DNA from 4 places in the Bradyrhizobium sp. PRIMUS42 genome. Region 1 is predicted to be linked to each of the others. Evidence: predicted binding sites of a transcription regulator. Region 1 holds the regulator's gene; each other region holds the start of a gene.

Region 1 (7,511 bases):
GCGGACGCGTCATCGTGTCGCTAACCTCGGGCGCGGCCACTGATGGAACTCAGGAAATCCGGATCATGGTTCGCGATTTCGGCCCCGGAATCGCTCCCGAGCACCTGCCACGACTGACCGAGCGGTTCTACCGGGTGGACGTCGGCGACAGCCGCTCGCAAGGCGGGACCGGGCTCGGATTATCGTTGGTGAAACATATTCTTAATCGCCATCGCGGCCGGCTTTTGATCGAAAGCGTGCCAAGACAGGGCGCCACTTTCAGCGCTTGTTTTCCCCAGGCGAAGGCCCCGGCTCAGATCTAATAATCAAGCGATTTCAATCGCTTGATGGTGTCATCCGGCTGTCACGAAACCTTCGTAAAAGCACAGCCGACCGCTCCTAAACGGGCGGCGTGGGGAGCGCGATCGGGCGCTGATGGCGCTTCGCTCCCCTGTATGGAGACCAGCATGAATTTCCTCAAAACGATCGTCGCTGCCGGCGTGGTCGCCGCGTCGGCGACGGCGGCCTTTGCTGCCGACATCACCGGTGCAGGCGCGACGTTCCCGTTCCCGATCTATTCGAAGTGGGCTGACGCCTACAAGAAGGAGACCGGCAACGGTCTGAACTACCAGTCGATCGGCTCCGGCGGCGGCATCAAGCAGATCCAGGCCAAGACCGTGACCTTCGGCGCCAGCGATGCGCCGCTCAAGGCCGAGCAGCTCGAGAAGGACGGCCTCGTCCAGTGGCCGATGGTGATGGGCGCCATCGTTCCCGTCGTCAACCTCGAGGGCGTGAAGCCCGGCGAACTGGTGTTCGACGGCGAGACCCTGGCCAGCATCTATCTCGGCAAGATCACCAAGTGGGACGACGCCGCGATCAAGAAGCTCAATCCGAACGCGAAGCTGCCCTCGGAGGCGATCACCGTGGTCCGCCGCTCGGACGGTTCGGGCACCACCTTCAACTTCACCAACTACCTCTCCAAGGCCAGCGCGGACTGGAAGAGCAAGGTCGGTGAGGGCACTGCGGTCGAGTGGCCGGTCGGCGTCGGCGCCAAGGGCAACGAAGGCGTGTCGGGCAACATCAGCCAGACCAAGAACTCGATCGGCTACGTCGAGTACGCCTATGCCAAGCAGAACAAGCTGACCTACACCGGTCTCGTCAACAAGGCCGGCAAGCCGGTGCAGCCGACCGTCGAAGCGTTCCAGGCGGCCGCCTCCAACGCCGACTGGGCCAAGGCGCCCGGCTACTACGTCATCCTGACCGACCAGCCCGGCGAGAAGTCCTGGCCGATCACCGCGGCGACCTTCATCCTGATGCACAAGTCCGCCACCGACAAGGCGGCCTCGCAGGAAGCCATCAAGTTCTTCCGCTGGGCCTTCAAGAGCGGCGGCAAGGCGGCCGAGGAGCTCGACTACATCCCGATGCCGGACAGCGTCGTCCAGCTGATCGAGAAGACCTGGGCTGCCGAGATCAAGAGCTAAGAAACGGCTCTCGTGTCCCGGACGCGGCAGCGTGAAACGCTGCCCGCTGAGCCGGGCCCGCCAAGAACCAGGCCCCGGATCGGCGCAGCGTCGCATCCGGGGCACGCGACCAAGAACAAGCGTATATAAAAATGGGCACAGGGGATCGGCGTGGCAGAAATGGCCGTTCAGAGCGATATCATCGACGACGCCGGACCGTATGACCGCGCCAAGGCCTTGAGCGCGTTCAAGCTCGGCGACGTCACCTTCTACTGGATCACGCGGCTGTCCGCGATCTCGGTGCTGTTGATCCTCGGCGGCATCATCATCTCGCTGATCGTCGGTGCGTTCCCGGCGATCAGGGAATACGGCCTTTCCTTCCTGTGGACGCAGCGCTGGGCGCCGTCGGCCGATCCGCCCGTGCTCGGCGCGCTCGGGCCGATGTACGGCACGCTCGTCACCTCCTTCATCGCGATGCTGATCGCCATTCCCGTCGGTCTCGGCATTGCGATCTTCCTCACCGAGCTCTGCCCGCAATGGCTGCGCCGCCCGATCGGCATGGCGATCGAGCTGCTCGCCGGCATTCCCTCGATCATCTACGGCATGTGGGGCTTCTTCGTGCTGGGCCCGTTCCTGGCCAACACCTTCCAGCCCTTCATGATCAGGATTTTCGACGGCGTCCCCGTGCTGGGCGCGATCTTCGCAGGTCCCCCGTCCTATCTCAGCACGTTCAATGCCGCGCTGATCCTTGCCATCATGGTGCTGCCCTTCATCACCTCAATCTCGGTCGACGTGTTCAAGACGGTGCCGCCGGTGCTGAAGGAGGCCGCCTACGGCGTCGGCTGCACCACCTGGGAAGTCGTGCGCAGCGTGGTGATCCCCTACACCCGGGTCGGCATCATCGGCGGCGTCATGCTGGCGCTGGGCCGCGCGCTCGGCGAGACCATGGCGGTGACCTTCATCATCGGCAATTCGTTCCGCATCTCCTCCTCGATCTTCGCGCCAGGGACGACGATCTCGGCGGCGATCGCCTCCGAGTTCGCCGAGAGCGACGGCCTGCACCAGTCCGGCCTGATCCTGCTCGGCCTGTTGCTGTTCGTGCTGACGTTCTTCGTGCTGGCCGCCGCGCGGCTGATGCTGATGCGGTTGGACAAGAAGGCGGGGAACTAACGTCATGGCTCTCAATCCGATCTATTCGCGCCGCCGCCGCAAGGACTTCGTCATCCGTGGGCTCTGCATCGCCGCGGCCGCCTTCGGCGTCACCTGGCTCGCGCTGATCCTGGCCACGCTGCTCTACAACGGCCTCGCTGGTCTGAATCTCCAGGTCTTCACCGCCGACACGCCGCCGCCCGGCTCGACCGAGGGCGGCCTGCGCAACGCCATCGTCGGCTCGATCATCATGACCGTCCTCGGCGTCGGCATCGGCGCGCCGCTCGGCCTGTTCGCCGGCACCTATCTCGCCGAGTACGGCCGCAACGACAAGCTGACCTCGGTGATCCGCTTCATCAACGACATCCTGCTCTCGGCGCCCTCGATCATCATCGGCCTGTTCATCTATGGCGCGGTGGTGGTACCGATGCGCGGCTTCTCGGCGATCGCAGGCGCGCTGGCTCTCGCGGTCATCGTCATCCCGGTGGTGGTGCGCACCACGGAGGACATGCTGCTGCTGGTGCCGAATCCGCTGCGGGAAGCCGCCAGCGCATTGGGCCTTCCGCGTTCGCTGGTGATCAAGCGCATCGCCTATCGCGCGGCGCGCTCGGGCCTCATCACCGGCGTGCTGCTCGCCACCGCCCGCGTCGCCGGCGAAACCGCGCCGCTGCTGTTCACAGCGCTGTCGAACCAGTTCTTCAGCCTCGGCCTGGACAAGACGATGGCCAACCTGCCGGTCACCATCAACAATTTCGTCCAGAGCCCCTACGCCTATTGGAAGCAGCTCGCCTGGAGCGGCGCGCTGCTGATCACCCTGACCGTGCTTGCCCTGAACATTGGCGCGCGCATCATCGGCGCCGAGAGGACTGCAAAATGAGCGAAATGTCTGTTTCCGTGAGCGCGCCGACCGTTCATCCCGGCTCGCAGCCGCTGCCCGAGGCACCGGCCAAGGTCACCGCGCGCAACCTCAACTTCTATTACGGCGAGCACCACGCGCTGAAGAACATCAACCTGACGCTCGGCGCCAACCGCGTCACGGCCTTCATCGGCCCGTCCGGTTGCGGCAAGTCGACCCTGCTGCGCATCTTCAACCGGATGTATGATCTTTATCCGGGCCAGCGCGCCACCGGCCAGCTGATGCTCGACCAGACCAACATCCTCGACCCCAGGCTCGACCTCAATCTGCTGCGCGCCCGGGTCGGCATGGTGTTCCAGAAGCCGACGCCGTTCCCGATGACGATCTACGAGAACATCGCGTTCGGCATCCGCCTCTACGAGAAGATCTCGAGGTCCGAGATGGATGACCGCGTCGAGAAGGCGCTGCGCGGCGGCGCGCTCTGGAACGAGGTCAAGGACAAGCTCAACGCCTCCGGCCTGTCGCTCTCCGGCGGTCAGCAGCAGCGCCTCTGCATCGCGCGCACCGTCGCGGTGCGGCCCGAGGTGATCCTGTTCGACGAGCCCTGCTCGGCACTCGATCCGATCTCGACCGCCAAGGTCGAGGAGCTGATCCAGGAACTGTCCGAGAACTACACGATCGCGATCGTCACCCACAACATGCAGCAGGCGGCGCGCGTCTCCGACAAGACCGCCTTCATGTATCTCGGCGAGCTGATCGAGTTCGACGACACCAGCAAGATCTTCACGTCGCCGACCGACCGGCGCACGCAGGATTACATCACCGGCCGGTTCGGCTGAGGAGACGGAACATGGGTACTGAACATACCGCCAAGGCTTTCGACACCGACCTCCAGGAGCTCACCCGCCTGGTCGCCGAGATGGGCGGCATCGCCGAGCGCATGATCGTCGAATCCGTCGACGCGCTGATCCGCCGCGACGTCGCGCTCGGCCAGCGCGTCGTCACCATCGACGCCGAGCTCGACGCGCTGCAGAAACGCATCGAGGAACGCGCCGTGCTCACCATCGCCCGCCGCCAGCCGATGGCGGTCGATCTGCGCGAGATCGTCGGCGCCATGCGCGTTGCGACCGACCTCGAGCGGATCGGCGACCTCGCCAAGAACATGGGCAAGCGGGTCGCCGCGCTGGAGACCGACTTCCATCCGCTGAAGCTGTTCCGCGGCCTGGAGCACATGACCGACCTCGTGCAGCAGCAGGTCAAGTCGGTGCTGGACGCCTATGCCGCGCACGATCTGCCGGCGGCGATGGCGGTGTGGAAGGGCGACGAGGAAGTCGACGCGATCTGCACCTCGCTGTTCCGCGAGCTCCTCACCTACATGATGGAGGATCCGCGCAACATCTCGTTCTGCATCCATCTGATGTTCTGCGCCAAGAACATCGAGCGGATCGGCGACCACGCCACCAACATCGCCGAGACCGTGTTCTACATGATCGAGGGCCAGGCGATCACCGACAAGCGGCCGAAGGGCGACATGACCACCTTCGCCACGACGATCCCGAATAGCTGAAGACCTCAAGGAGCGACGACACCATGGGCGCACGCATTATGGTGGTTGAGGACGAGGAAGCTCTCACCGAGCTTCTTCGCTACAACCTCGAAGGCGACGGCTATGACGTCGAGACGGTCATGCGCGGCGACGACGCCGACACCCGCCTCAAGGAGCACATTCCCGACCTGATCGTGCTCGACTGGATGCTGCCCGGCCTGTCAGGCATCGAGCTGTGCCGCCGCCTGCGCACCCGTCCCGAGACCAAGCAGCTGCCGATCATCATGCTCACCGCGCGCGGCGAGGAGAGCGAGCGTGTACGTGGTCTTGCGACCGGCGCCGACGACTACATCGTCAAGCCGTTCTCGGTGCCGGAGCTCTTGGCGCGCGTGAAGGGGCTGCTCAGGCGCGCCAGCCCCGAGCGGCTCGCCACCGTGCTCGCCTATGGCGACATCGAGCTCGATCGCGACAAGCGTCGCGTCGCGCGCTCGGGCCGGCCGATCGATCTCGGCCCCACCGAATATCGGCTGCTGGAGTTCTTCCTGGAGCATCCCGGCCGCGTGTTCTCGCGCGAGCAGCTGCTCGACAGCGTCTGGGGCCGCGACATCTACATCGACGAGCGCACCGTCGACGTCCATATCGGCCGCCTGCGCAAGCTGCTCAATCTCGGCCGCGAGCAGGACCCGATCCGCACCGTCCGCGGCGCGGGTTATGCGCTGGACGATCGCTTCGCGAAGGCTGAGCAGACGTAAGGTTTGCGGGCTGGTGTTTGGCGAGCTGCGGCGACACACTCAGTGTCTTCCCGGGGCGCGCGCAGCGCGAGCCCGGGACCTCCGCGCAAGCGCTTGCGCTCGTCGCGATAACCACAGGACGTGGTTTGGCGAAGACTCGGAGTGACCATCTCGCGCAACAATTGCGCCCTGTGGTTATGGATCCCCGCGCCCCGTGCGAAATTGCGCACTAGGCGGGGATGACATCGAGTAATTGGAGCCGTCATCACGTGACAGCGCCGTCCTTAGTCAACTAATTCGCTAACTCACCGCGGGCCCGGCTTGGCCGGTGCACGACGACGGTCCGCTGCGGGCTGATACGCCACGCGCGAGTGCTGGGCGCAATAGGGCAGGCCGGAGAGCGCCTTGCCGCCGCAGAAGAAGAAATCCGGGCTCGAGGGATCGCCGACCGGCCAGTGGCAGGTCGCCTCGTTCAGCTCCAGCAGCGACAACCTCTGGCTCATCGGCACCACGTTGTCGTAGGTGACCGGTTCTGCCTCCACCTCGACCTCGAAGGCCTGCGCCAGCGCGGTGTTGCCGCGCGCAATGGGGCGGGTCACCCGCATCATGTGCTGCGCGGGACGCGCCTTGCGCGGCCGGGGCGCTGCCGATGAAGGGCTCTTGGCGCGGCCGGACAGACCGAGCCTGTGCACTTTGCCGATCACGGCATTGCGGGTCACATTGCCGAGCTCTGCTGCGATCTGGCTGGCCGAAAGTCCGGCCTCCCAGAGCTTTTTCAGCTGCTCGACGCGATCATCGGACCAGGTCAAAACCGTCATTGCACCCTTTCCCTCGCTGCCGGCCAGCCATCCTGGGGCCTTGCAGCGAATGCCTAAGCCTTCAAAAACCCGTGCCGTCAGAATCCCTTAAGGCTCGCCGGGCGCGTGACTGACGCCCGAACGTTTACGCCGGTACAAGAGGACTCTTGGGATCAGAACCGCTGCACGAGATGTCGTATCTGACAATCCAAACGCTACAATATGGCGTGACTCCCGCGCAAGAGTCCGCCGACTCGCTTCCACATGTTCCGTGGTGAAAACCCGCAAAATCGGCACCGCAAGACTACGGATTCAGCGTTTCCCGAGGCTTTCCGGGCGGCATTGACACCCGTCTTGCCAAGCATAAGATAGTCCTGCGTGCCGCCCTTAAAAGGCGGCACGTTTCGTTTTCCGGGCCGGTCAATGGTGCGTTGCGCAATGCACGCGTCACACCGTCCGCAACATTCAAGTGATCGTCATGACTAACAGCGCAGCGCCGCATTTGCTCCCCGTTTTCGCCAGGGCCGACCTCGGTTTCGAACGCGGCGAAGGCTGCTGGCTGATCGCGACCAATGGCGATCGCTATCTCGATTTCACCTCGGGCGTCGCTGTGAATGCGCTCGGCCATTGCCACCCGCATCTGATCAAGGCGCTGCAGGAGCAGGCGACCAGGCTCTGGCACATGTCGAACCTGTTTCAGAGCCCGGACGGCGAGAAGCTCGCCGTGCGCCTGTGCAATGAGAGCTTCGCGGACTTCGTGTTCTTCTGCAATTCCGGCGCTGAAGCGCTGGAGGGTGTGATCAAGCTGGTCCGCCATCATCACTTCTCCAAGGGGCATCCCGAGCGCTACCGCATCATCACCTTCGAAGGCGCCTTCCATGGCCGCACCCTGGCAACGCTCGCCGCGACCGGCTCTGCAAAATATCTCGAAGGTTTCGGCCCGCCGATGGACGGTTTCGACCAGGTCCCGCATGGCGACCTCGAAGCCGTGAA
Region 2 (5,710 bases), on a different contig from region 1:
CGCGCCGTAGACGAAGGTCTCTGCGCCGACGCGCTCGATCGCCTCCACCGTCAGCGGCAATGCGACGCCGCCGGCCGGGGTCTGGTCGGTGATGACGAAATCCTCCGGGCGGATGCCGAGGATGCCGGCTTCGCCTGCGCTGCCACCGAGCTGCGATTTGATCTCCTCGGCGCGTGTCGACATCAAATTCATCGGCGGCGCGCCGATGAAGGAGGCGACGAAGGTCGTCGCCGGCTTCTCGTAGATCGCAAGGGGATTGCCGACCTGCTCGACCTGGCCGCCATTCATCACGACGAGAATGTCGGCGAGCGTCATCGCCTCGAGCTGGTCGTGGGTGACGTAGATCGACGTGGTGTTGAGCCGGCGCTGCAATTTGCGGATCTCGACGCGCATTGCGATGCGCAGCTTGGCGTCGAGATTCGAGAGCGGCTCGTCGAACAGGAACACCTTCGGCTGGCGCACGATGGCGCGGCCCATGGCGACGCGCTGACGCTGGCCGCCTGAGAGCTGGCGCGGCTTGCGCTCCAGCATCGGCGACAATTCGAGCACGCGCGCGGCTTCCTCGACGCGGGTCTTGATTTCGGCTTCTGCCATGCCGCGGTTGCGCAGACCGTAGGCCATGTTGTTGTAGACGCTCATATGCGGATACAGCGCGTAGTTCTGGAACACCATCGCGATGTCGCGATCGGCGGGCTCGACCTGGTTGACGATCCGGCCGCCGATGTCGATCTCGCCGCCGGTGACCGTTTCGAGCCCCGCGACCATGCGCAGCAGCGTGGACTTGCCGCAGCCGGAGGGGCCGACCAGCACGCAGAACTGTCCGTCGCCGACATCGACGTCGACGCCCTTGATGGCCTCGAAGCCGCCGGGATAGGTCTTGCGGACGTTGCGCAGGGTGACGTTAGCCATGGGTTGCACCGGCGAGTAGCGAATAGGGAGTGGCGAATGGGGAACGTGTAATACGCAAGGCAGACGCAGCGACCCCATTCGCCACTCGCCATTCACTATTCGCCATCTTCACTTTTCCGTCTCGACCAGACCGCGCACGAACAATTTCTGCATGACGACGACGACGAAGACCGGCGGCAGCATCGCGAGCACGGCGGTCGCCATCACGATCGGCCATTCGGTCAACGCGTCGGTGGTGGTGATCATCTTGCGGATGCCGATCTGGATGGTCTGCATGTCGTCGCGCGTGGTGATCAGCAGCGGCCAGAGATATTGATTCCAGCCGAGGATGAACAGGATCACGAACAGAGCGGCCATGTTGGTGCGCGACAGCGGCAGCAGCGTATCCCAGAAGAAGCGGAAGGGGCCGGCGCCGTCGATGCGCGAGGCTTCCAGAAGCTCGTCCGGCACGGTCATGAAGAACTGGCGGAACAGCAGCGTCGCCGTGGCCGAGGCGATCAGCGGCAATGACAGGCCGGCATAGCTGTCGAGCATGTGCAGATCGGCGACGATCTTGTAGGTCGGATAGATGCGGACCTCGACCGGCAGCATCAAAGTGATGAAGATGATCCAGAAGATCGGCATCCGGAACGGAAAGCGGAAATACACGATCGCATAGGCCGAGATGATCGAGATCGCAATCTTGCCGACCGCGATCAGCAGCGCCATCACCAGCGAGTTCAGCATCATGTTGCCGACCGGCTCGCGGGTCGAGCCGCTCGTGCCGACGAAGATGGTCTGGTAGTAGGTTTCGAGGAAATGGCCGCCGGGCAGCAGCGACATCTGCCCGTTCGCGATCAGCGCGTTGTCCTGGGTCGAGGCGACGATCGCGATGTAGACGGGGAACGCGACGATCGCGATCCCGATCCAGAGGATGATGTGAGCGACGTAGCGGCGAAAGCCCTCTTCCTCGACCATTAGTAGGTCACCTTGCGTTCGACGAAGCGGAACTGGATTCCGGTCAGCACGATGACCATGATCATCAAGATCACCGATTGCGCCGCGGAGCTGCCGAGATTGCCGCCGAGCAGGCCGTCGGAATAGACCTTGTAGACCAGCGTGACCGTCGACGTGCCGGGCCCGCCGCGGGTCATGGTGTCGATGATACCGAACGTGTCGAAGAAGGCGTAGACGATGTTGACGACCAGCAGGAAGAAGATGGTCGGCGACAGCAGCGGGAAGGTCACGGTCCAGAACCGGCGCATCGGACGGGCGCCGTCGATCGCGGCGGCCTCGAGCACGCTTCGCGGGATGCTTTGCAGGCCGGCGAGGAAGAACAGGAAGTTGTAGGAGATCTGCTTCCAGGCGGCGGCGAGGATGATCAGGGCTGCGGCCTGGTCGCCGTCGAGCAGAGGATTCCAGTCGACGCCGAGGGCGCGCAAATATCGCGAGAGCACGCCGAGCGAGGGATGCAGCATGAAGATCCAGAGCACGCCGACGACCGGCGGCGCCACCGCATAGGGCCAGATCAGCAGTGTCCGGTAGAGCGTCGAGCCGCGCAGCGGCTTGTCCGCCATCACGGCAAGCAGCAGCGCAAACGACAGCGACGACACAGCGATGGCGAACGAGAAGAAGAAGGTCCGCACGATCGCCTCGAAATAGGCGCGGTCCTTCAAGAGCTCGATGTAATTGTCGAACCAGACGAAGGTGGTCGAGAGACCGAAGGCATCCTGGAGCAGGAAGGACTGGATCACCGCCTGCAGGGCCGGCCAGTAGAAGAAAATCAGGACGATCGCGAGCTGCGGCGCAACCAGCGCGTAAGGCAACAGCTTCGATTGGAAAATGGCTTGCTTTTGCATGATGCCCCGGAACGGCAGGCCGGGGTCACCGGCCTGCCGCTGATCGTCTCACTTGACGGCGGTCTTTTCGAACTGACGCAGCATCGTGTTGCCGCGCTCGACGGCCGCGTCCAACGCCTGCTTGGCGGTCTTCTTGCCGGCAAGCGCCTGCTCGATCTCTTCCGACCAGACGTCGCGGAGCTGCACCATGTTGCCGAGACGCAGGCCGCGGGAGTTCTCGGTCGGCTCCTTGTTGGTCAGCTCGAGCAGCGGGGTTTCGAGATAGGGCTGGTCCTTGTAGAAGCCCTCGGCCTTGGCCTTCTCATAGGCAGCCTTGGTGATCGGCAGGTAGCCCGAAGCCTTGTGGATATAGACCTGGCGATCGGTGTCCGAGAGGAAGGTCAGGAATTTTGCGACGCCCTTGTATTCCTCGGCCGGCTTGCCGCCCATGACCCAGAGCGAAGCGCCGCCGATGATCGAGTTCTGCGGCGCGCCCTTTGCTTCGGGATAATAGGGCATCGGCACCGCGGTGAAGTTGAACTTGGCCTGCGCCTTGACGTTGCCGAAGAAGGCCGACGAGGTCAGATAGATCGGGCATTCGCCCGAGGTGAAGCGGCCTTCGCCGGTGTTGGTACGGCCGGCATAGTCGTAGACCTTGGTCTTCTGGAGCTCGACCAGGTTCTCGAGATGCTTGACCTGGAGCGGTCCGTTGAACTCCAGCACGGTGTCGAAGCCGTCGAGGCCGTTGGCCTTGCTGGCGAGCGGCACGTTGTGCCAGGCGGAGAGCTGCTCGAGATTGACCCAGGTCACCCAGGAGCCGGAGAAGCCACAGGAGTCATGACCGGCAGCCTTCAGCTTCTTGGCGGCCTCGAACGTTTCGGGCCAGGTCTTCGGGATCTCGACATTGGCCTTCTTCAGCTCGTCGAGGTTGACCCACATGACGGTGGAGGACGAGTTGAAGGGAAACGACAGCATCTCGCCCTTCGACGTCGAGTAGTAGCCGGTGATGGCGGGCAGGTAGATCTTGGGATCGAACTTCTCGCCGGCGTCGGCCATCAGCTTGTAGACCGGCTTCACGGCGCCGGTCGCGGCCATCATGGTGGCGGTGCCGACTTCGAACACCTGCATGATGTGCGGCGCGTTGCCGGCGCGGAACGCCGCGATGCCCGCATTCATGGTGTCGGCGTAGTTGCCCTTGTAGGTGGGGATCACCTTGTAGTCGCTCTGCGCGGCGTTGAAATCGTTGGCGAGCTTGACGATGACGTCATTGTTGGCGCCGGTCATCGCGTGCCACCACTGGATTTCCGTCACGGCCAAAGCCGGCGAAGCGCCGAGACCAACCGCGAGTGCAACAGCAGCAGCCGTGCCAAAATGTCGAAGAGCCATCAAGAAAACCTCCCTTGCCCGTCATTCAAGAAGCGCTTGCGCTAGCAGCGCCATATGACGTTCACATGACTGTGTAAGCGGCCGAAACGAAAGCGGCAAGCGCGGGAAAAGGGAAGCCGTCAAATAGGCGAAGACGCCGCGGGCAGCCTCCTCCATTCGCGCTGCACATGCGTGCTCGCGCCGCAGTGCGGCATTGGATGATGTGGGGCTGGCCGAGGCCGCGGGTTCGAATACCTCTCCCGCTTGCGGGAGAGGTCGCGCCGAAGGCGTGGGTGAGGGTTCGCTCCTCTGGGGATTGTCCCATGTAGAGACTCCCTCTCCCGCAAGCGGGAGACGGAGTGCACCTGCCCCGACGCTCGATCTTCGTCTTTATCTCAGCGCTTGCGCTCGGGGCCGCAGACGGTGCCCTTCTCGACCATCGCGTCGATCTCGGCCTTGGAGAAGCCGAACTCGCCGAGCACTTCCGCCGAGTGCTGGCTGAATTTGGGCGGCAGGCGGCGCAGGCTCGGCTTGCTGCGGTCGAGCCGGATCGGCGAGGCGACGCCCTTGTACCAGTCCTTCTCGATAATATCCCCGCGCGCGATCGTGTGCGGGTTGGTCAATGCCTGATCGATCTTCTGCACCGGCCCTGCGGGCAGGCCCGCCGCAAGCAGGCGATTGCACAGCGGCTCGGCCTCGTGCTGGCTGAACACCGCGGCAAGCTCGGCGCGCAGCGCCTCGCGGTTGGCGATGCGGTCCTTGTTGCGGGCAAAGCGCGGATCGGTGCCGAGCTCAGGCTTGCCGATCTCCTTGGCGAGCTTGCGGAAGGTGCCGTCATTGCCGACGCCGATGAAGATGTCGTCGGTCTTGGTCGGGAAGATCGCGTAAGGCACGAGGTTGGGGTGCTCGTTGCCGGTGAGCGACGGCGGCTTGCCATGCATGAAATAATTCGCGGTGTGCGGATGCATGATGGCAAGGCCGGTCTCGTACAGCGTCGTCTCCAGGAACTGGCCCTTGCCGGAGCGCTGCCGCTCCGACAGTGCCATCAGGATGCCGATCGCCGCGTAAAGGCCGGTGGTGATGTCGACCAGCGGCACGCCGATCCGCATCGGTCCGCTCTCGGGCGAGCCGGTCGCGGCGATCATGCCGGTCATAGCCTGGATGATGGCATCATAGCCGGGATTGCCGCCGCGCGGGCCGTCGGCGCCGAAGCCGCAGATCCGGCAATGCACGAGGCGCGGGAATTTCTCGCGCAGCACCTCGTTGCCGATGCCCCATTTCTCCAGCGTGCCCGGCTTGAAATTCTCGATCAGGACGTCGGCGCTCTCCAGCATCTTGAGCAGCACGATGCGGCCGCCCTCGGAGGCGAGATCGAGACCGATCGAGCGCTTGTTGCGGTTGATGCCGATGAAATAGGCCGCGTCCTCCTCGTGGAAAGGAGGGCCCCATTCGCGCACCTCGTCGCCTGCAGGTGGCTCGACCTTGATCACGTCGGCGCCATGGTCGGCGAGGATCTGGGTGCAGTAGGGACCGCCGAGCACGCGCGTGAGATCGATGACGCGCAGTCCGCTCATGGCACCTGTGGCGGCTTCAGAACTCATTGCTTTCGCTTCCCTGTG
Region 3 (11,425 bases), on a different contig from region 1:
GCCGAGATCACCGGAGTGCCAGAAGCCGGCGGTAAAGCTCTCGGCGGTCGCCTTCGGATTATTCCAATAGCCCTTGATGACGGAGGCGCTCTGGATCCAGAGCTCACCGATCTCGCCGCGAGGCAGCTCGTGCCCGTCCGGATCCACCGCCACGATGCGCGCGCCAGGGCACGGCAGGCCGACGCTGTCGATATGGCTCTCGGTCAGCTCGCCCGGCATGATCGTCGAGGGTGACGTCGTCTCGGTCGCGCCATAGCAGTTCATCAGCTTCAGGCCGGGGATCTTCGCCTTGAGCTTCTCGATGGTCGCGACCGGCATCGGCGCGCCGCCAAAACCGCCGACGCGCCAGCTCGACAGATCGTAGCTGTCGAAGTCAGGCTGAAGCAGACAGAGATTGTACATCGCCGGCACCATCACCGTGTAGGTGACGCGCTCGCGCGCGGCGAGCTTGAGGTAATCGGCCGCCTTGAACTCGGGCATGATGATCAGCGCGCCAAAGCTGCGGATCATGGTCGTGATGTTGGCGACGACACCGGTGACATGGCCGAGCGGCACGGCCGCGATCGAGCGGTCGGCCGCCGTCAATTGCAGGCAGGACACGAACACCATCGAGGAATGGACGATGTTGCAATGGGCGAGCATCGCGCCCTTCGGCTTGCCTGTTGTCCCCGAGGTGTAGAGGATCATCGCGGTATCCTCTTCGCTCACCTCGACCGGCGCCAAGGCTGGCGGGTTGTCGGCGAGCGCGGCGAAACGCGAGCGAGCCGGATCGTCGTCGATCGCGATGCGGTGGACCAGCTCGGGCACGTCCTGCGTACCGGGCAGCCGCTCGGCCAGCGCAGCTTCGTGGATCAGGATCCTGGCGCCGCAATCGGCGAGGACATAGGCGATTTCCGGCTTCTGCTGGCGCGTGCTGAGCAGCACGGTCACCAGCCCCTCATGCGCGGCGGCGAACAGGAGCAGCGGAAATTCGATGCGGTTGCCGAGCAGGATGGCGACACGATCGCCCCGCCGTAATCCCAGCTTGCGAAACCCCGCCGCGATCCGCCTCGCCTGCTCCACCACCTGCCGCCAGCTCAGCCGGACATCGCCTGCGATCAACGCCTCGCCATCGCCGTTGTGGGCGCAGGCGTCCGCAATCATCGCCCACAGGTTCGCCGGCCGGTCGCAAAAGGCCGGCACCATCCGATCGCCAAAGCGCGCCTCGAGCCGCATCGGCGGAATCTGAGATTGCGACCAGTCCATCGGAACGTCCTCGGCTTGTCGTTTTGTCACCTTCCGCGCACGGATAGCCGGATCACGTCTTGTGCTGACCGGCTAAACGCCGATGACGGGAACGCCGATCACGACCGGATGGAACGCGAAGGCCAGCGCGAGATAGGCGACGACGCCGACCGCGACCGCGATCAGATCGTTGCTGACGCCGCCGACTGGAATCGGCGGGCCGCCGGCGTCGGTGCGATGCTTCAGCGAGATGCGATCATACACCGCCCAGCCCAGGAACGAGCCGAACAGGATGATTGAGCCGAGATCGCCATTGGCGAGCAGATGCGCCGCCGCCCACAGCTTGATGCCGGCCAACATCGGATGTTTCAGCGTCGCATAGATGCGGCCGCGCAAATAAGAGGCGACCACCAGGATGACCGCGGGCAGCATCAGCGCGAACGTGATGTGCTTCATCGCCTTCGGCGGATACCAGACATCGATCCAGCCGGAGCTGCGGTAATGGGCGAAGCCCCAGATGATCAGCGCGAGCCCCGCGAACGAGACCAGGGTGTAGAGGATCTTGTAGGTCCCCTCGCCCAGCCTCGCGATGGCCTGCGCGCGCGCCTCACGCTTCGTCGTGAAAGTATGGGCCGCGAAGAACAGCACCAGCCCCAGGATCATCACCACCAGACCCATGACATCCCCTTGCGTCAGACCGTACTCCATCAGCTATCATCTTCACCCCGCGAAACGCAATGCATCAGTCCTTCTCGGCCAGCTTTCCGCTTCGCGCTTCGATCCAGTCTCGTCCCATCGAGATGCTCAACTTCACCAGAGGCGCGGCAATTGTGGAGAAGAGCAGCTTGATCAGATACTGGCCAATGATTGTCGGCATGACGACGCCGGTACCGTAGAACGCGATCGACACAAATATGACGGTGTCCAGCAGCTGAGCCAACATCAGGCTGAGCCATGCCGACAGCACCACCGACCTCTTGCCGAACGCCGTCTGGCGCAATCGGAGGAAGAACGACAGGTCGAAGTGCTGGCTCACCATGTAGGCGATCCAGCCTCCGATCCAGATTCGAACGGACGAGCTGACGACCGTTTCGAAATCCTGCTGGTGGTGCCAGCCTGGAGCTGGCGGGAGATAGGCGGCAAACTCGAAATAGACGGCAGACAAGGCCATGCTGAGCAAGCCCAGATTGATCACCCGCCTGGAATACTCCCTGCCGAACAGCTCAGCGATCGTGTCGACAATGATGAATGTCAGCAGATAGCTGAAGACCGTCGCACTGGCGTCCAGGCCAAAAGGCAGCGCGAACAGTTTCGAGCCGGCGACCGTGCTGGTGATCAGCAGCGACGAATGGAGTGTGAGCAGAAAGAGGAAATAACTGGTCCTGGCGTCCATCGACTCATGGCCCCGGGCAATCTGGCGTTGAAAGGTCAAAGCTACGGGCCCGGACCCCGAAAGACAACTTCTTGTTGAATTCGGCGTCCGGCGGAATATGATCTCGACATTGCAGATAGATCGGACGGTTTATTATGGCCGACAAAATCAGTTTTGATCCGAGAATACTGGATTTTCTTCGAGCCTCCCATGGCCGTTCGCAGGAGGCGATCATCGTCGAATTCCTGCAAACCGCAATCGCGATCAGCCCGGCGGCCGATGCGGGATCAGTCCTGATCGACCACCCCAAAATGGAGAGGCTGGTCCTCTTCAACGAGGACGACTTCCTGTTCGACAAGGAATTGCTGGATCCTCAAGCGCGGGCCCGCTTCCCACCGACGTTGGGCTACCGCGGCACCATCGCCGGCAATTGCTTCCGCACGGGCACGCCGACCGTCTTTTCACGCGCGCAAGGCGGCGAGTTCTACGGCGACAGCCCCATCCAGAACATGGTCTGCTTTCCGATCAAACTAGGAAAAGGCCGCGAACCGTTTGGGGTCGCTTGCTTCCATAACAATATCCAGGAAAAGGTGTTCTCCTCGGAGGATATGCGCGTTCTGGAAGCCTATACCGACATTCTTGCGCTGGCCCTGCATACGCCGCACCCGGAGCTCCAGCTCGATCGTAACGTCTTCATCGTGCATGGACGGGACGAACGGAGTCGGCAGAAACTGGAATCGATCTTGCGTGACAACAGGGTCAATCCGAAGGTGCTGCTGCGAGAAGACAAGAATGCAGCGACGATCCTGTCGGCGCTGGAGGAACTGATCCGAACGTGCAAGGCAGGCTTCATCCTTGCCACGCCCGACGACGTGGGACGCTTGGGAAAAGCCAACGATGAACTCACGGCGCGCGCGCGCGAGAATGTCATCTTCGAGATGGGGCTACTCTTTGCGAAATTCCGCGCGTTCGACCGAGTGGCCATCCTGCTGAAGAAACCACTGAAGCTGCCATCGGATCTCCACGGGGTCACCTATGAGGAGTTCGATCAGATCGAAGACATCGAAGCCACGATCGTGCGCAAGCTAAGCAACTGGAAATTGCTGAACTGAGAAGGCACCTCTCACGGCGATCGAACCGCTCGGGCTGAACGCGAGAGCGGGTCAGTTCGGGGATTGCCGGTTGTCGACATAGCGGATCGCGATTGGCCGGCCCGCCAGCGCGCCGGCAAGGCCGCTGGTGAACTTCAGCGGCAGACATGCGTTCAACGACGCGTTGATGGCGTCGAGATAGCTCGTGCGGATCTCGGAGGGCACGCCCGCGGTCGCGTATGTGAGGCGCGGCGGGCCGATCAGGCCACCCGCCTTGTTGAAGCTGAAGCGCACCGACATCTGCATGCCCGCGCGAGCCTTGTCAGATGGCGGCGACCAGCAGCTGCGCAGCTCGGCGAAGAGATCGCCGATCGTGTCGAGATCGTGACCTGGCTTGCGGTATTTGGCGCGGTCGGCATCGGGCGGCACGCTCTCGATCGTAAGCTGGAGGTTTTGGCCGTAGGGATAGTCGATCTCGGGAATGCAGGGGCCGGGCTCGAGCGGACTGCAATAGGACGGCGTGCAGGGCCGGCCGTCGAGCACGCTGCACGGCTCGTGCGAGAATGGGATCGGATTGATCTGGCGGGATCGCGTGTCGGCGGCAACCGTCGAAATCGCCAGCAGGAGGAAAACAAGGATGCCGCGCCACATGATGCGAGCCCGCAATGCCACCGAGGGAAAGGTGGCATTGTTGGTGAACGCGTCAAGCCCGCACGCGTTCACATGCTCGCGCTCGACCAGTCCGAGCGCGCCCTACCCCTTCTTCTTGACGTCCTTGACGTTGGTGAACTCGATGCCCTCGGCGCGCTCCTTGGTGTAGCCGAGATAGAACTCGTTCCTCGCCAGATACACGGGATCGCCGTCGACGTCGTCGGCGATGCTGGACGTGTTGGCTGCGAGGAAGGTATCGAGCTTCTTGCGGTCCTCCGAGGAGACCCAGCGCGCCAGCTGGAATTCGCTGACCTCGAACTCGACCGGCAGCGAATATTCCGCCTCCAGCCGCGCCTTCAGCACGTCGAGCTGCAGCGCGCCGACCACCCCGACCAGCGCCGGCGCACCGTCGCGCGGACGGAACACCTGCACCACACCCTCCTCCGACATCTGCTGCAGCGCTTCCTTCAGCTTCTTCGCCTTCATCGCGTCGGTGAGGCGCACGCGGCGGACGATTTCCGGCGCGAAGCTCGGCACGCCGACGAAGTTGAAATCCTCGCCCTCGGTCAGCGTGTCGCCGATGCGCAGCGTGCCGTGATTGGGAATGCCGACGACGTCGCCGGCAAAGGCCTCGTCCGCGACCGAGCGGTCCTGCGCGAAGAAGAATTGCGGGCTCGACAGCGGCATGCTCTTGCCGGTGCGCACGAGCTTGGCCTTCATGCCGCGGCTGAGCTTGCCCGAGCAGAGGCGCGCGAAGGCGATGCGGTCGCGATGGTTCGGATCCATGTTCGCCTGGATCTTGAACACGAAGGCGCTCATGCGCGGATCGGTCGCCTCGACCTTGCGCTGGTCGCTGTCCTGCGCGCGCGGCTCGGGCGCGAACTTGCCGAGTCCTTCCAGGAGGTCGCCGACGCCGAAATTGCGCAGCGCGCTGCCGAAATAGACCGGCGTCAGATGGCCTTCGCGGAACGCGTCGAGCTCGAACGGTTTTGACGCCTCGGTGACGAGTTCGAGCTCGTCCTTGACCGCGGATGCGTCGAGATTGGCGTTGAGCTTGGCAAGCTCCGCGATCTCGATCTGCTGCGCCGCGCCGGTCTTGGCGCCGCCGCCTTCGAGCAGACGCACGCCGCCATTGATGACGTCATAGGTGCCGAGAAAGTCGCGGCCGCGGCCGACCGGCCAGGTCATCGGCGTGGTGTCGAGCGCCAGCGTCTTCTCGATCTCGTCGAGCAGCTCGAACACGTCCCGGCTTTCGCGGTCCATCTTGTTGATGAAGGTGATGATCGGAATATCCCGAAGACGACACACCTCGAACAGCTTTCGGGTGCGCGCTTCGATACCCTTGGCGGCGTCGATCACCATCACGGCGGAATCGACCGCCGTGAGCGTGCGATAGGTGTCTTCCGAAAAGTCCTCGTGGCCCGGCGTGTCCAAGAGATTGAACACGAGCCCCTCGAACTCGAAGGTCATCACCGAGGTCACGACCGAGATACCGCGCTCGCGCTCGATCTTCATCCAGTCCGACCGCGTGTTGCGCCGCTCGCCCTTGGCCTTGACCTGGCCGGCGAGATTGATGGCGCCGCCGAACAGCAGCAGCTTCTCGGTCAGCGTGGTCTTGCCGGCGTCCGGATGCGAGATGATCGCAAAGGTGCGCCGCCGCGCCACTTCAGCGGCAAGCGGGGAACGGGCCGGCGATTCGGCGGTGGTGGTGGCGATGTCGGACATGGCGGGAGCGTGTGGCAGGGAAACTGGGCCTGATCAAGCCTCATTTGGTCATTGCGGAGCCCCCCGGCCAGCCCCATATGGGCCGTGGGAGGGACGGCCCTCCTGCTCATCAGCCTATAGCCGCGGGGACGACCCTGCCTTGAACGGAGGGTCGTCATGGCCTGGAGCATCCTGTTCGTCGCCGGTCTTCTCGAGATTATCTGGGCGATCGGCCTGAAATATACCGAAGGCTTTACCAGGCTTGTTCCGTCCGTCGTCACGCTCGCGGCCATGGCCGGCAGCGTCATCCTGCTCGGACTTGCTCTCAAGTCGCTCCCCGTCGGAACCGCCTATGCTGTCTGGACCGGCATTGGCGCCGTCGGCACCGCGACGCTGGGCATCGTCCTGCTCGGCGAACCGGTCACGGCCCTCCGCCTTGCCAGCATCGCCCTGATCGTCGCCGGGATTGTCGGGCTGAAGCTCGTTACTTGACGAAGATCTTGACCGCCCACCAGGTCAGCGCCGCGACGATGGCCGAGGCGGGGATCGTGATCACCCAGGCGTAGACGATCGAGCTTGCGACGTTCCAGCGGACCGCCGAGACGCGGCGGGCGGCGCCGACGCCGACGATGGCACCGGTGATGGTGTGGGTGGTCGAGACGGGAACCCCGAGATAGGTCGCCATGAACAGGGTCGCGGCGCCTCCGGTCTCGGCGCAAAAGCCCTGCATCGGCGTCAATTTCGTGATGCGCAGGCCCATAGTGCGGACGATGCGCCAGCCACCCATCAGCGTGCCCAGCGCCATCGCCGCCTGGCAGGAGAGCACCACCCAGAACGGCACCGAGAACTCGCTGCCGAGATGGCCCTGCGAGTACAGCAGCACCGCGATGATGCCCATGGTCTTCTGCGCGTCGTTGCCGCCATGGCCGAGCGAATAGAGCGAGGCGGAGGCAAATTGCAGAATACGGAAGGCGCGGTCGACCGCGAATGGCGTCGAGCGCACCGAGGCCCAGGACACGATCGCCACCAGCACCATCGCGAGCAAAAAGCCGATCAGCGGCGACAGCACGATCGCCAGCACCGTCTTGGTCAATCCGCTCCACACCGCGGCAGAAATCCCCGCCTTGGCCATGCCGCCGCCGACGAGCCCGCCGATCAGCGCGTGCGACGATGAGGACGGGATGCCGAGCGCCCAGGTCACGAGGTTCCAGACGATGGCGCCGACCAGCGCCGCGAAGATCACCTGGGCATCGACGATCGCGGGATCGATGATGCCGGTGCCGATGGTCTGGGCGACGTGCAGCCCGAACACCATGAAGGCGACGAAATTGAAGAACGCGGCCCAGATGACCGCGAATTGCGGCCGCAGCACGCGGGTCGAGACGATGGTCGCGATCGAATTGGCGGCGTCATGCAGGCCGTTCAGGAAGTCGAACAGCAGCGCGACGGCGATCAAGCCGACCAAGACGGGAAGACCTAACGCGGCATCCACAGCGCGGCCCCTGTCCTAGACTTGCTCGATGACGATGCTGTTGATCTCGTTCGCAACGTCGTCGAAGCGATCGGCCACCTTCTCGAGGTGGTCGTAGATCTCGACGCCGACGATGAAGTCCATCGCACTGCCGTCGCGATGCTTGAGAAACAGCTCCTTCAGCCCGATGTCGTGGAGATCGTCGACGCGGCCCTCCAGCTTGCCAAGCTCTTCGGTGATGGCGGTCAGCATGGCCACATTCGGGCCGATCGATTGCATCAGCGGCAGCGCACGGCCGACCAGATTGGCGCATTCGATCAGAAGCCCGCCGATCTCGCGCATCGGCGGCTCGAAGGTACGGACCTCGAACAGCATCACGGCCTTGGCGGTCTGCTGCATCTGGTCGATGGCGTCGTCCAGCGACGTGATCAGGTTCTTGATGTCGCCGCGATCGAACGGGGTGATGAAGGTGCGGCGCACCGCCGTCAGCACCTCACGGGTGATGTTGTCGGCGTCGTTCTCGAACTGGTTGACGCGCTGACAATAGACCGGCGTCTCCTCGCCCCCGTTGAGCATGCCCTGGAGCGCGATCGAACCCTGGATCACCGTCTGGGCATGCCGGTCGAACAGGTCGAAGAACCGTTCTTCCTTTGGCAGGAAAGCACGAAACCATCGCATCATGGGGATAGGCTACCGGTTGGAAATGGCCCGGCCCGAGGGGCCGTCATGAACCTGTCATAGACCATTTTCGATCCGCGTGCGTGTCATCTCACGCCCGCGGAGCCGGATCATCCACCGGATTATCGCACCATTGGAATTGGTGCGATATCAATCACTTAAAGGGATCGCCGGAAGTAATGCGCGATTTCACCAATGACGCCGCGGCGGAAGGTGAGCACGCAGACCACGAAGATCGAGCCCTGGATCACCGTCACCCACTGGCCGAAACCGGCGAGATATTGCTGCATGGCGATGATCACGAAGGCGCCGACCACGGGGCCGAAGACGGTGCCGAGGCCACCGACCAGCGTCATCAGCACGACTTCGCCTGACATCGACCAATGGACGTCGGTGAGCGAGGCGTTCTGCGCCACGAATACCTTCAGCGCACCGGCAAAACCGGCCAGCGTTCCCGACAGCACGAAGGCGAGGAACTTGTACTGATCGGTCCGGTAGCCGAGCGAGATCGCCCGCGGCTCGTTCTCGCGGATCGCCTTCAGCACCTCGCCAAACGGCGAGTTGATGATGCGGAAGATCAGCAGGAAGCCGGCGAGGAACCCGACCAGCACGACGTAATAGAGCACCGTCGGCTTGGACAGATCCAAGATGCCGAACATATGTCCCTGCGGGATGCCCTGGATGCCGTCCTCACCATGGGTAAACGGGGCCTGGAGGTAGATGAAGTACAGCAGCTGCGACAGTGCCAGCGTGATCATCGAGAAATAGATGCCCTGGCGACGGATCGAGATAAAGCCGGTGATGATCGAGAGCACGAAAGCCGCGGCGATGCCGACGAGGATGCCGAGTTCGGGCGGCAACGCCCACACCTTCAGCGCATGCGCGCTGCAATAGCCGGCGGTCCCCAGGAACATCGCATGGCCGAATGACAACAGGCCGCCATAGCCGATCAGCAGATTGAAGGCGCAGGCGAGCAGCGCGAAGCACAGCGCCTGCATCACGAAGAACGGGTAGACTCCCGTGAATGGCACCGACGCCAGCAGCAGCGCCATCAGTGTGAACGCGATCAGCTCGTCGCGCATGGCGCGAGGGGTCGCCCGCAGCGTGTCGTCCGTCAGGGTTGTCATATCAGGCCGCCCTTCCCGTCAATCCCGTTGGCTTCACCAAGAGTACCAGCACCATCAACACGAACACGACGGTGTTGGAGGCCTCGGGGTAGAAATACTTGGTCAGACCCTCGATCACGCCGAGCGCGAAGCCGGTGATGATGGAGCCCATGATCGATCCCATGCCGCCGATCACGACCACCGCGAACACGACGATGATGAGATCCGCGCCCATCAGCGGCCGCACCTGGTTGATCGGCGCCGAGAGCACGCCCGCGAGCGCCGCAAGGCCGACGCCGAGGCCGTAAGTGAGCGTGATCATGCGCGGCACGTTGATGCCGAAGGCGCGCACCAGCGTCGGATTTTCGGTGGCGGCACGCAGGTAAGCGCCGAGCTGCGTCTTCTCGATCAGGAACCAGGTCGCGAGACACACCACCAGCGAGAACACGACCACCCAGCCGCGATAGACGGGTAAGAACATGAAGCCGAGGTTCATGCCGCCCTTGAGCTGGTCCGGAATGGCGTAAGGCAGGCCGGACGAGCCGAAATAGTTCTGGAACACGCCCTGCACGATCAGCGCGATGCCGAAGGTCAGGAGCAGGCCGTAGAGGTGATCGAGCCCGGTCAGCCATTGCAGCATGGTCCGTTCCAGGATCATGCCGAAGATGCCGACGATGATGGGCGCCAGCAACAGCGCCCACCAGTAGTTGATGCCGCCGAGGTTGAGGAGGAAATAGGCGACGAAGGCGCCCATCATGTAGACCGCGCCATGGGCGAAATTGATGATGTTGAGCATGCCGAAGATCACGGCAAGCCCGAGACTGAGCAGCGCGTAGAACGAGCCGTTGATCAGTCCCACCAGTAACTGTGCGTAGAGAGCCTGCATCGGGATTAGCTTCCGCCACCAAAATGAAAGCCCGCCAGCGGCACGACCGCGCGGCGGGCCACGAGAGTTACTTCTTCACCAGCGGACAGACGCTCTCGGAGAGCGGCCGGAACGCCTGGTCCGCGGGGACGGTGCCCACCAGCTTGTAGTAGTCCCACGGCCCCTTCGACTCCGAGGGCTTCTTGACCTCGAACAGGTAGGCCGGGTGAATCTTGCGGCCATCGACCCGGATACTGCCCTGGCCGAACAGCGGATCGTCGGTCGGCATCGACTTCATCTTCTCGACCGCCTTGGCGCCGTCATGCGGATTGCCGCCCATCGCCTCCAGCGCCTTGAAGTAATGGATCAGCCCCGAATAGACACCGGCCTGCACCATCGAAGGCATCGCCTTGTTCTTCATGCGCTCGGAAAAGCGCTTGGCGAAGGCGCGCGTTCCGTCGTTGAGATCCCAATAGAAGGTCTCGGTGAAATTGAGCCCTTGCGCCACGTTGAGTCCCAGCGAATGAACATCGGTGATGAACAAGAGCAGTCCGGCAAGCTTCTGCCCGCCGGCAACGATGCCGAACTCGGCGGCCTGCTTGATCGAATTGGTGGTATCGCCGCCGGCATTCGCAAGTCCGACGATCTTCGCCTTCGATGCCTGCGCCTGCAAAAGGAACGAGGAGAAGTCCGACGAATTGAGCGGGTGCTTGACGCTGCCGAGCACCTTGCCGCCGGCCTTTTGCACCACCGCCGTGGTGTCGCGCTCCAGGGCCGCGCCGAACGCATAGTCGGCCGTGAGGAAGTACCAGGTATCGCCGCCGGCCTTCACCAGCGCCTGACCGGTGCTGTTGGCCAGCATGTAGGTGTCATAGACCCAATGGATGGTATTCGGCGAACATTGGGCGTTCGTCAGATCCGAGGTCGCCGCACCTGTGTCGATCAGGATCGAATTCTTCTCCTTGACGACATTGTTGACCGCGAGTGCGACACCGGAGTTCAGCACGTCCATGAAGATGTCGACCTTGTCGACGTCGATCCATTGGCGCGCGATGGTGGTGGCGATATCGGGCTTGTTCTGATGGTCGGCCGAGATCAAGTCTATCTTCCAGCCCTTGGCGGCAAGCCCGGAATCCTCGATCGCCATCTGAGCGGCCAGCGTGGAGCCCGCACCACCGAGGTCGGAATAAAGACCGGAATTATCGGTCAGCACGCCGATCTTGACGGTCTTGTCCTGTGCCGACGCGCCGTTCGCGACGAATC
Region 4 (7,367 bases), on a different contig from region 1:
ACCGGCATCTGCCACCAGGTCAATCTCGAATATCTCTCCCAGACGGTCTGGACCAAGAAGGAGAAGATGACGGTCGGCAAGAAGACCGGCACCTTCGAGGTCGCCTATCCCGATTCGCTGGTCGGCACCGATTCCCACACCACCATGGTCAACGGTCTCGCCGTGCTCGGCTGGGGCGTCGGCGGCATCGAGGCGGAAGCCTGCATGCTCGGCCAGCCGCTGTCGATGCTGCTGCCCAACGTCGTCGGCTTCAAGCTCAAAGGCGCGATGAAGGAAGGCGTCACCGCGACCGACCTCGTGCTGACTGTGACGCAGATGCTGCGCAAGCTCGGCGTCGTCGGCAAGTTCGTCGAGTTCTTCGGCCCCGGCCTCGACAATCTCTCCGTCGCCGACAAGGCGACCATCGCCAACATGGCGCCCGAATACGGCGCGACCTGCGGCTTCTTCCCGGTCGATGCCGCCGCGATCGATTATCTCAAGACGTCGGGGCGCGCCGCGCCGCGCGTCGCGCTGGTGCAGGCCTATGCCAAGGCGCAAGGGCTGTTCCGCACCGCCAAGTCGGCCGATCCGGTGTTCACGGAAACGCTGACGCTCGACCTTGCCGACGTCGTGCCGTCGATGGCCGGTCCGAAGCGTCCTGAAGGCCGCATCGCGCTGCCGTCGGTTGCCGAAGGCTTTTCGCTTGCGCTCGGCACCGAGTACAAGAAGGGCGAAGAGCCGGCGAAGCGCTTTGCCGTCGAAGGCAAGAATTTCGAGATCGGCCATGGCGACGTCGTCATCGCCGCCATCACCTCCTGCACCAACACCTCGAACCCGAGCGTGCTGATCGGTGCCGGCCTGCTGGCGCGTAATGCCGCCGCGAAGGGCCTGAAAGCAAAACCGTGGGTGAAGACCTCGCTCGCCCCGGGCAGTCAGGTCGTCGCGGGCTATCTCGCCGATTCCGGTCTGCAGAAGGATCTCGACAAGGTCGGCTTTAACCTGGTCGGCTTCGGCTGCACCACCTGCATCGGCAATTCCGGTCCGCTGCCTGAGGAGATCTCGAAGTCGATCAACGACAACGGCATCGTCGCGGCTGCCGTGCTCTCCGGCAACCGCAACTTCGAAGGCCGTGTCTCGCCGGACGTGCAGGCGAACTATCTGGCGTCGCCGCCGCTGGTCGTCGCCCACGCGCTCGCGGGCAGCGTCACCAAGAACCTCGCGGTCGAGCCGATCGGCGAGGGCAAGGACGGCAAGCCGGTGTATCTCAAGGACATCTGGCCGACGACCAAGGAGATCAACGCCTTCATGAAGAAGTTCGTGACCGCGTCGATCTTCAAGAAGAAGTATGCCGACGTGTTCAAGGGCGACGCCAACTGGCGCAAGATCAAGACCGTCGAGAGCGAGACCTATCGCTGGAACATGTCTTCGACCTACGTGCAGAACCCGCCTTATTTCGACGGCATGAAGAAGGAGCCGGAGCCGGTCACCGACATCGTCGAGGCGCGCATCCTCGCCATGTTCGGCGACAAGATCACCACCGACCACATCTCGCCGGCCGGCTCGATCAAGCTCACCTCGCCCGCGGGCAAATATCTCAGCGAGCATCAGGTGCGCCCCGCCGACTTCAACCAGTACGGCACGCGCCGCGGCAATCATGAAGTGATGATGCGCGGCACCTTCGCCAACATCCGCATCAAGAACTTCATGCTCAAGGGCGCCGACGGCAACATTCCGGAAGGTGGCCTCACCAAGCACTGGCCCGACGGCGAGCAGATGTCGATCTACGACGCCGCGATGAAGTACCAGCAGGAGCAGGTGCCGCTGGTGGTGTTCGCCGGTGCCGAATACGGCAACGGCTCCTCGCGCGACTGGGCTGCCAAGGGCACGCGGCTGCTCGGCGTGCGCGCCGTGATCTGCCAGAGCTTCGAGCGCATCCATCGCTCCAACTTGGTCGGCATGGGCGTGTTGCCGCTGACGTTCGAGGAAGGTACCTCCTGGTCGTCGCTCGGCCTCAAGGGCGACGAGAAGGTCACGCTGCGCGGCCTCGTCGGCGAACTGAAGCCCCGCCAGAAGCTGACCGCGGAGATCGTCTCCGGAGACGGCTCGTTGCAGCGCGTTTCGCTGCTTTGCCGCATCGATACGCTGGACGAGCTCGACTACTACCGCAACGGCGGTATCCTGCACTACGTGCTGCGCAAGCTCGCGGCCTAAGCGCGGATTTGTGAACGGTGGCTCACTGCGAAGTGAGTAGAAGGTTAAACGAAGGCGGCCTATCACAAGGCCGCCTTCGTGCGTTTGCGGCATGCTCTAGATGGGCCCGCCCGGCGGAAAACCTCCCTTTGGACGGTTTGCCTGGGCGGTCGAGTGTGTCGCGCCCCGTAAGACTACGGTGACCATCCGGCGATAAGATCTCCCTTCCCACGAGCAATGGTGTGCGGCGTTCGACATGACAACAATGACGGCTTCTCATCTGGTTTCACGTTGGTCCGGTGCCCTCTGGTCGGGCGCTATCGGCATCTGTGCGATCGTCGCTGTCATCCGTCCTGCGCAGGCTGATCCCCGCGCCGTTGTCGAATTGTTTACTTCGCAGGGCTGCTCCTCATGTCCGCCCGCCGACCAGATCATCGGCGATCTCTCCAAAGACCCGTCGATCATCGCGCTGAGCATGCCGATCGATTATTGGGACTATCTGGGTTGGAAGGACACGCTGGCGGATTCGCGCTTCTCTGCACGCCAGCGTGCCTATTCGCGCATGCGCGGCGACCGTGAGGTCTATACGCCGCAGGTCGTGGTCAACGGCTCGACTCACGTCATCGGCAGCGACCGTACCGGTATCGAGAATGCCATCGGCAAGACCGACAAGGGCGCCGGCGTGATGAGCGTGCCGGTGACGATGTCGCTCGCGGGCAAGCAGATCAACGTGTCGGTGGCCGCGAGCAACGAGCCGGCAGCCTCGCATGGCGAGGTCTGGATCTGTTCGATCGCCAAGTCGGTACCGATCGCGATCACTCGCGGCGAGAATCGCGGGCAGCAGGTCACCTATCACAACGTGGTGCGCAACCTGCTCAAGGTTGGTGACTGGACCGGGCGTTCGGAAAGCTGGACGGTGCCGATCGAGAACCTCACGCGCGACGGCGTCGACGGCGCGGTGGTCTACGTCCAGGATGGCAGCCGTGAGAAGCCCGGCCCGATGCTGGGCGCGGCGTACACGTCGCTGCACTGATTCGAATTTCTCTCTAGCGCTACGCCCGTTCTAACTCCTCATGGTGAGGAGGCGCGTTGGCGCGTCTCGAACCATGAAAGGCCCGCGCTGATGCAGCGTCGCCTTTCATCCTTCGAGACGCGCGCAAGAGCGCGCTCCTCAAGATGAGGAGAGCGAGTCTTCGCGCGGATGTTTGGAGAGAAGGTCGGTCGCGGCCGGAAACATTCCGACACAAACAAAAAAGGACCAACTTGCGTTGGTCCTCCTTGTTGCGCGTACAGACCCGATCCTGTTCGACCCCGGGGGGCTGGGGGCTGAGGAATCCGGAACCGAAAGGACCGGGTCAACGCACATGAGTCTTTTCGCAATGCAGGGCGGCAGTCGCTGGGCGGAAAAGCGGCGAGAGTATGATTCCTGCTAACGATCCCGTGACGGTTTGCCGCGAGGAAGTTCCACTCCTGCGTGTGCGCCAATTCCAATAAGTTGAGCAGGCGAGTTCCATCAAGAGCCTTGCGGCGGGGAACGGTTGGCGCAATCATATCACTGTCATGATCCGCGGCTCCGGGGACGGTTTTCGCGGAGGCGATCATGCCATGCGACGAGGAGGCGCGCTTCCCATGAGTCTGTCGGAGGATGCTGATCCGAGCGAGCAGCGCGCGGCGGCGCGTCCTGTCGCAGCCAGCGCCCAGCAGCCGAACCGGGTCACCTTCAACCGGCTCGAGCTGCACCGCATTCTCAATCTTTACGGCCGCATGGTCGCCGACGGCGAGTGGCGCGATTATGCCATCGACTTCCTCAGGGATCGCGCCGTGTTCTCGGTCTATCGCCGTGCCTCGGAAGTGCCGATCTATCGCATCGAGAAGGATCCGCGGCTGGCGCGCAAGCAGGGCATGTACAGCGTGATCTCGGCGACGGGCTTGATCCTGCGCCGCGGCCACGAGCTGGAGCGCGTGCTGCTGGTGATCGATCGGAAACTGGCGGTGGTCTAGCCACGCGTCCGGTGCCGTAGGATGGGCAAAAGCGCAACGCGCCGTGCCCACGTCCTTTCTCGATCGCCGCAAATCGTGGGCACGCTACGCTTTGCCCACCCTGCGGCAGCGATGATGAGACGAGGTCTTCGTAGCCCGGATGAGCGAAGCGACATCCGGGACCCTTCTTGCACCGTTCCCGGGTATCGCTGCGCTCACCCGGGCTACGGGAGCTGACCGACCCTACTTCCCCGGCACCGTGCTCGCGCCCTCGCCGAGGTCGCGCTGCATCATCACCGTGTCCAGCCAGCGGCCGAATTTCAGCCCGACACTGGGATGCGTGCCGATCATCTTGAAGCCGCCTTTGGTGTGCACGCCGATCGAGCCGGCATTGGCGGAATCGCCGATCACCGCGATCATCTGGCGGAAGCCGCGCGCCTCGCATTCGGTGATCAGCCGCTCCAGCAGCAACGAGCCGACGCCGCGACGGTGGAAGGAGGGGTCGAGATAGATCGAGTTCTCGACCGTGAAGCGATAGGCCGGCCGCGGCCGGTAGGCGCCGGCATAGGCATAGCCCGCGACGCGTCCGTCGAGGATGGCGACGAAATAGGGATAGCCGCCGTCGACCAGCGCGCGATAGCGGCGCGTCATCTCCGAGAGTTCTGGCGGCTCCAGCTCGAACGTCGCGGTGCCCTCGCGGACGGCCTGCTGGTAGATGGCGGTGATGGCGGGAAGGTCGGCCTCGGTGGTGGGCCTGATTTCAGGTGCGGACATGGGTGCGAGATTAGAGCCTTCCCGCGGGCGCTGGAAGGGGCAACGACGCATCCACATGCTCCGTCATTGCGACGAGGCAATCCAGAGATGCGCCCGCGGAGGCGCTCTGGATTGCTTCGCTGCGCTCGCAATGGTGGTGTTTGTGGGGGCAGCCGGCCCCCAAACAAAAACCCCGGCCTTTCGGCCGGGGTTCATGCCGTTCACTCGGTTGATCGCTTAGTCGCGCTGGCCGAGGAGCTGCAGTAGCAGCGTGAACAGGTTGATGAAGTTCAGGTACAGCGACAGCGCGCCGGTGATGGCCGCACGCTCCGCGATCTCACCGCCGGCCGAAGCGTAGCCGTAGATGTAGTCGTTCTTCAGCCGCTGGGTGTCCCAGGCGGTGAGGCCCGCGAACACCAGCACGCCGACCACCGACACGATGAACTGCAGCATCGAGCTCGCCAGGAACAGGTTCACCAGGCTCGCGATGATGATGCCGATCAGGCCCATGAACAGGAACGAGCCCATCCCGGTCAGGTCACGCTTGGTGGTGTAGCCGTAGAGGCTGAGCGCGCCGAAGGTCGCCGCGGTGATGAAGAACACCCGAACGATCGAGGTGTGCGTGAACACCAGGAAGATCGACGACAGCGAGATGCCCATCAGCGCCGCGAATACCCAGAACAGGATCTGGGCGGTCGAGGGCGCGAGACGGTTGATGCCCGCCGAGATCACGAACACCATGGCGAGCGGGGCGAGCATGAACAGCCACTTCAGCGGGCTGACGAACATCGCGTAGCCGAACGGCGTCAGGAACAGCTTGCCGACGCGGACGGCGTCCGCGGTCGGCACGTCCGTCACGGCAGCCATGTAGACGCCGAGCGCGGCAAGGCCGGTGATGGCCAGGCCAATGCTCATGTAGTTGTAGATGCGCAGCATATAGGCGCGCAGGCCGGCATCGACCGTCGCGGCGTCAACACGCCCGGCGGCCCTGCCGAAAGGAGAAGCGTAGTTACGGTCTAGGTCCGACATGGTCGAATTCCCGTTGGTTGGTCCGGTCCGGCATGAGGGTCGCCACGCCGCCGGTTCGTCAAATTCTATCTCGGATACCGACGCCAACCGACTAAATTTTGGCTAACAATCGGGGCTCCGAACCCATTCGATATGTGGGAAACTAACACATTCGCTGCAACCTTCCACGCGCGGCTGAATGTCGCCCTTGGCGGCAATCCTGACGCGAGCCTGACGAGCGGTGTGGTTAATTGCGGAAACCGGGGGGATTCCGCCCGGCTTTATCCTCCGCTTCAATTTGTCACAAATTCCGCAACACCGTGGCGGGCTTTTTGTTCAACGCCAGCAGCGTGCCGGCAAGCCCGAGCCCGACCGTGACGACCAGGGCGGCCGCCACCACGCCCGCCGCGCTGCCGGCCTGCCAGACGAAGCTCAGCGTCATCAGCCGAGTCACGATCATCCAGGCCGCGATGCTGCCGGAGATCACGCCGAACAATGCGGTGGCGAGCCCGATCAGGAGATATTCGAGCGCATAGGCCCCCAGCAGCCGCAGCCGCGTCGCGCCCAGCGTCTTCAGGATCACCGCATCGTAGACCCGGTGGCGATGGCCGGCGGCGAGCGCCCCGCCCAGCACCAGGATCGCCGAGATCAGGGTCACGGCGCTGGCGCCGCGAATGGCCAGCGCCAGATTGGTCACCACCGAGCCGACCGTCTCCATCACCTCGCGTACGCGCACGCTCGTCACCATCGGGTAGGCGTCGGCGACCTGCTTGATGATCTTACCATCGCCTGCCGCATTTCCGCCCGCTTCCGTCAGCGTCGCGATGTGGGTGTGCGGCGCGCCCTTGAAGGCGTTCGGCGAGAACACGAGAACGAAGTTGATGCCTAGTCCCTGCCAGTCGATGGTGCGCAGATTGCCGATCTTGGCCGGAATGTCGCGGCCGAGCACATTGACCACGACCTCGTCGCCGAGCTTGAGGCCCAATCCGTCGGCGATCTTCTTCTCCATCGAGACCAGCGGCGGGCCGGAATAGTCCGCGCTCCACCATTCGCCCTCGACCACCTTGGAACCCTTCGGCAGCTCGCCGGTATAGGTCAGGCCTCGGTCGCTCTGCAGCACCCATTCGGAATCGGTGGTCGGCTTGAGCTCCTCGGCGCGAACGCCGCGCGCGGCGACGATGCGTCCGCGCAGCATCGGCACGTCCTCGACCTTCGCACCCGGCGCGATCTGGCGCAGATAGAGGTCGAACTGCTCGGCTTGCGTGCTCGGAATGTCGATGAAGAAGAACGACGGCGCCTGATCGGGGAGCGCCGCGAGGAACTGCCGGCGCAGATTGCCGTCGATCTGGGTGATGGTCACGAGCACGGCGAGCCCGAGCCCCAGCGACAGCACGACGGACGGAGTCAGCGCACCCGGCCGGTGGATGTTGGCGATCGCAAGCCGCAGCATCGGCAGC

Evidence for each region. The regulator PhoB, encoded in region 1, activates phosphate uptake and scavenging genes when phosphate is short. The targets are predictions, from matches to a motif close to TGTCATNNANCTGTCAT.
Region 2: a site for PhoB is predicted at 4,167-4,183, ahead of ugpB (sn-glycerol-3-phosphate ABC transporter substrate-binding protein UgpB). Genes of this name have one in related genera too.
Region 3: a site for PhoB is predicted at 8,236-8,252, ahead of MOV75_RS08740 (DUF47 domain-containing protein). Genes of this name have one in related genera too.
Region 4: a site for PhoB is predicted at 3,715-3,731, ahead of MOV75_RS19350 (DUF2794 domain-containing protein). Genes of this name have one in related genera too.

What each region holds. Positions count from the first base shown of each region.
Region 1 is NZ_JALBGZ010000243.1:264-7,774, reverse strand. Features, by position in the region: partial or broken gene MOV75_RS18960 (ATP-binding protein) at 1-302, shown strand, start outside; gene pstS (phosphate ABC transporter substrate-binding protein PstS) at 447-1,460, shown strand; gene pstC (phosphate ABC transporter permease subunit PstC) at 1,620-2,609, shown strand; gene pstA (phosphate ABC transporter permease PstA) at 2,614-3,465, shown strand; gene pstB (phosphate ABC transporter ATP-binding protein PstB) at 3,462-4,283, shown strand; gene phoU (phosphate signaling complex protein PhoU) at 4,295-5,011, shown strand; gene phoB (phosphate regulon transcriptional regulator PhoB) at 5,035-5,742, shown strand; gene MOV75_RS18925 (GcrA family cell cycle regulator) at 6,027-6,539, opposite strand; partial or broken gene MOV75_RS18920 (aspartate aminotransferase family protein) at 6,997-7,511, shown strand, end outside.
Region 2 is NZ_JALBGZ010000376.1:526-6,235, reverse strand. Features, by position in the region: partial or broken gene MOV75_RS23895 (sn-glycerol-3-phosphate import ATP-binding protein UgpC) at 1-909, opposite strand, end outside; gene ugpE (sn-glycerol-3-phosphate ABC transporter permease UgpE) at 1,018-1,866, opposite strand; gene ugpA (sn-glycerol-3-phosphate ABC transporter permease UgpA) at 1,866-2,747, opposite strand; gene ugpB (sn-glycerol-3-phosphate ABC transporter substrate-binding protein UgpB) at 2,796-4,112, opposite strand; gene MOV75_RS23875 (CaiB/BaiF CoA-transferase family protein) at 4,487-5,692, opposite strand.
Region 3 is NZ_JALBGZ010000065.1:3,990-15,414, reverse strand. Features, by position in the region: partial or broken gene MOV75_RS08780 (class I adenylate-forming enzyme family protein) at 1-1,245, opposite strand, end outside; gene MOV75_RS08775 (NnrU family protein) at 1,318-1,902, opposite strand; gene MOV75_RS08770 (queuosine precursor transporter) at 1,967-2,656, opposite strand; gene MOV75_RS08765 (TIR domain-containing protein) at 2,752-3,708, shown strand; gene MOV75_RS08760 (hypothetical protein) at 3,760-4,338, opposite strand; gene MOV75_RS08755 (peptide chain release factor 3) at 4,441-6,063, opposite strand; gene sugE (quaternary ammonium compound efflux SMR transporter SugE) at 6,220-6,534, shown strand; gene MOV75_RS08745 (inorganic phosphate transporter) at 6,527-7,534, opposite strand; gene MOV75_RS08740 (DUF47 domain-containing protein) at 7,550-8,194, opposite strand; gene MOV75_RS08735 (branched-chain amino acid ABC transporter permease) at 8,350-9,318, opposite strand; gene MOV75_RS08730 (branched-chain amino acid ABC transporter permease) at 9,320-10,183, opposite strand; gene MOV75_RS08725 (ABC transporter substrate-binding protein) at 10,251-11,425, opposite strand, start outside.
Region 4 is NZ_JALBGZ010000251.1:14-7,380, reverse strand. Features, by position in the region: gene acnA (aconitate hydratase AcnA) at 1-2,190, shown strand, start outside; gene MOV75_RS19355 (thioredoxin family protein) at 2,426-3,202, shown strand; gene MOV75_RS19350 (DUF2794 domain-containing protein) at 3,799-4,170, shown strand; gene MOV75_RS19345 (GNAT family N-acetyltransferase) at 4,393-4,923, opposite strand; gene MOV75_RS19340 (Bax inhibitor-1/YccA family protein) at 5,140-5,931, opposite strand; partial or broken gene MOV75_RS19335 (ABC transporter permease) at 6,212-7,367, opposite strand, start outside.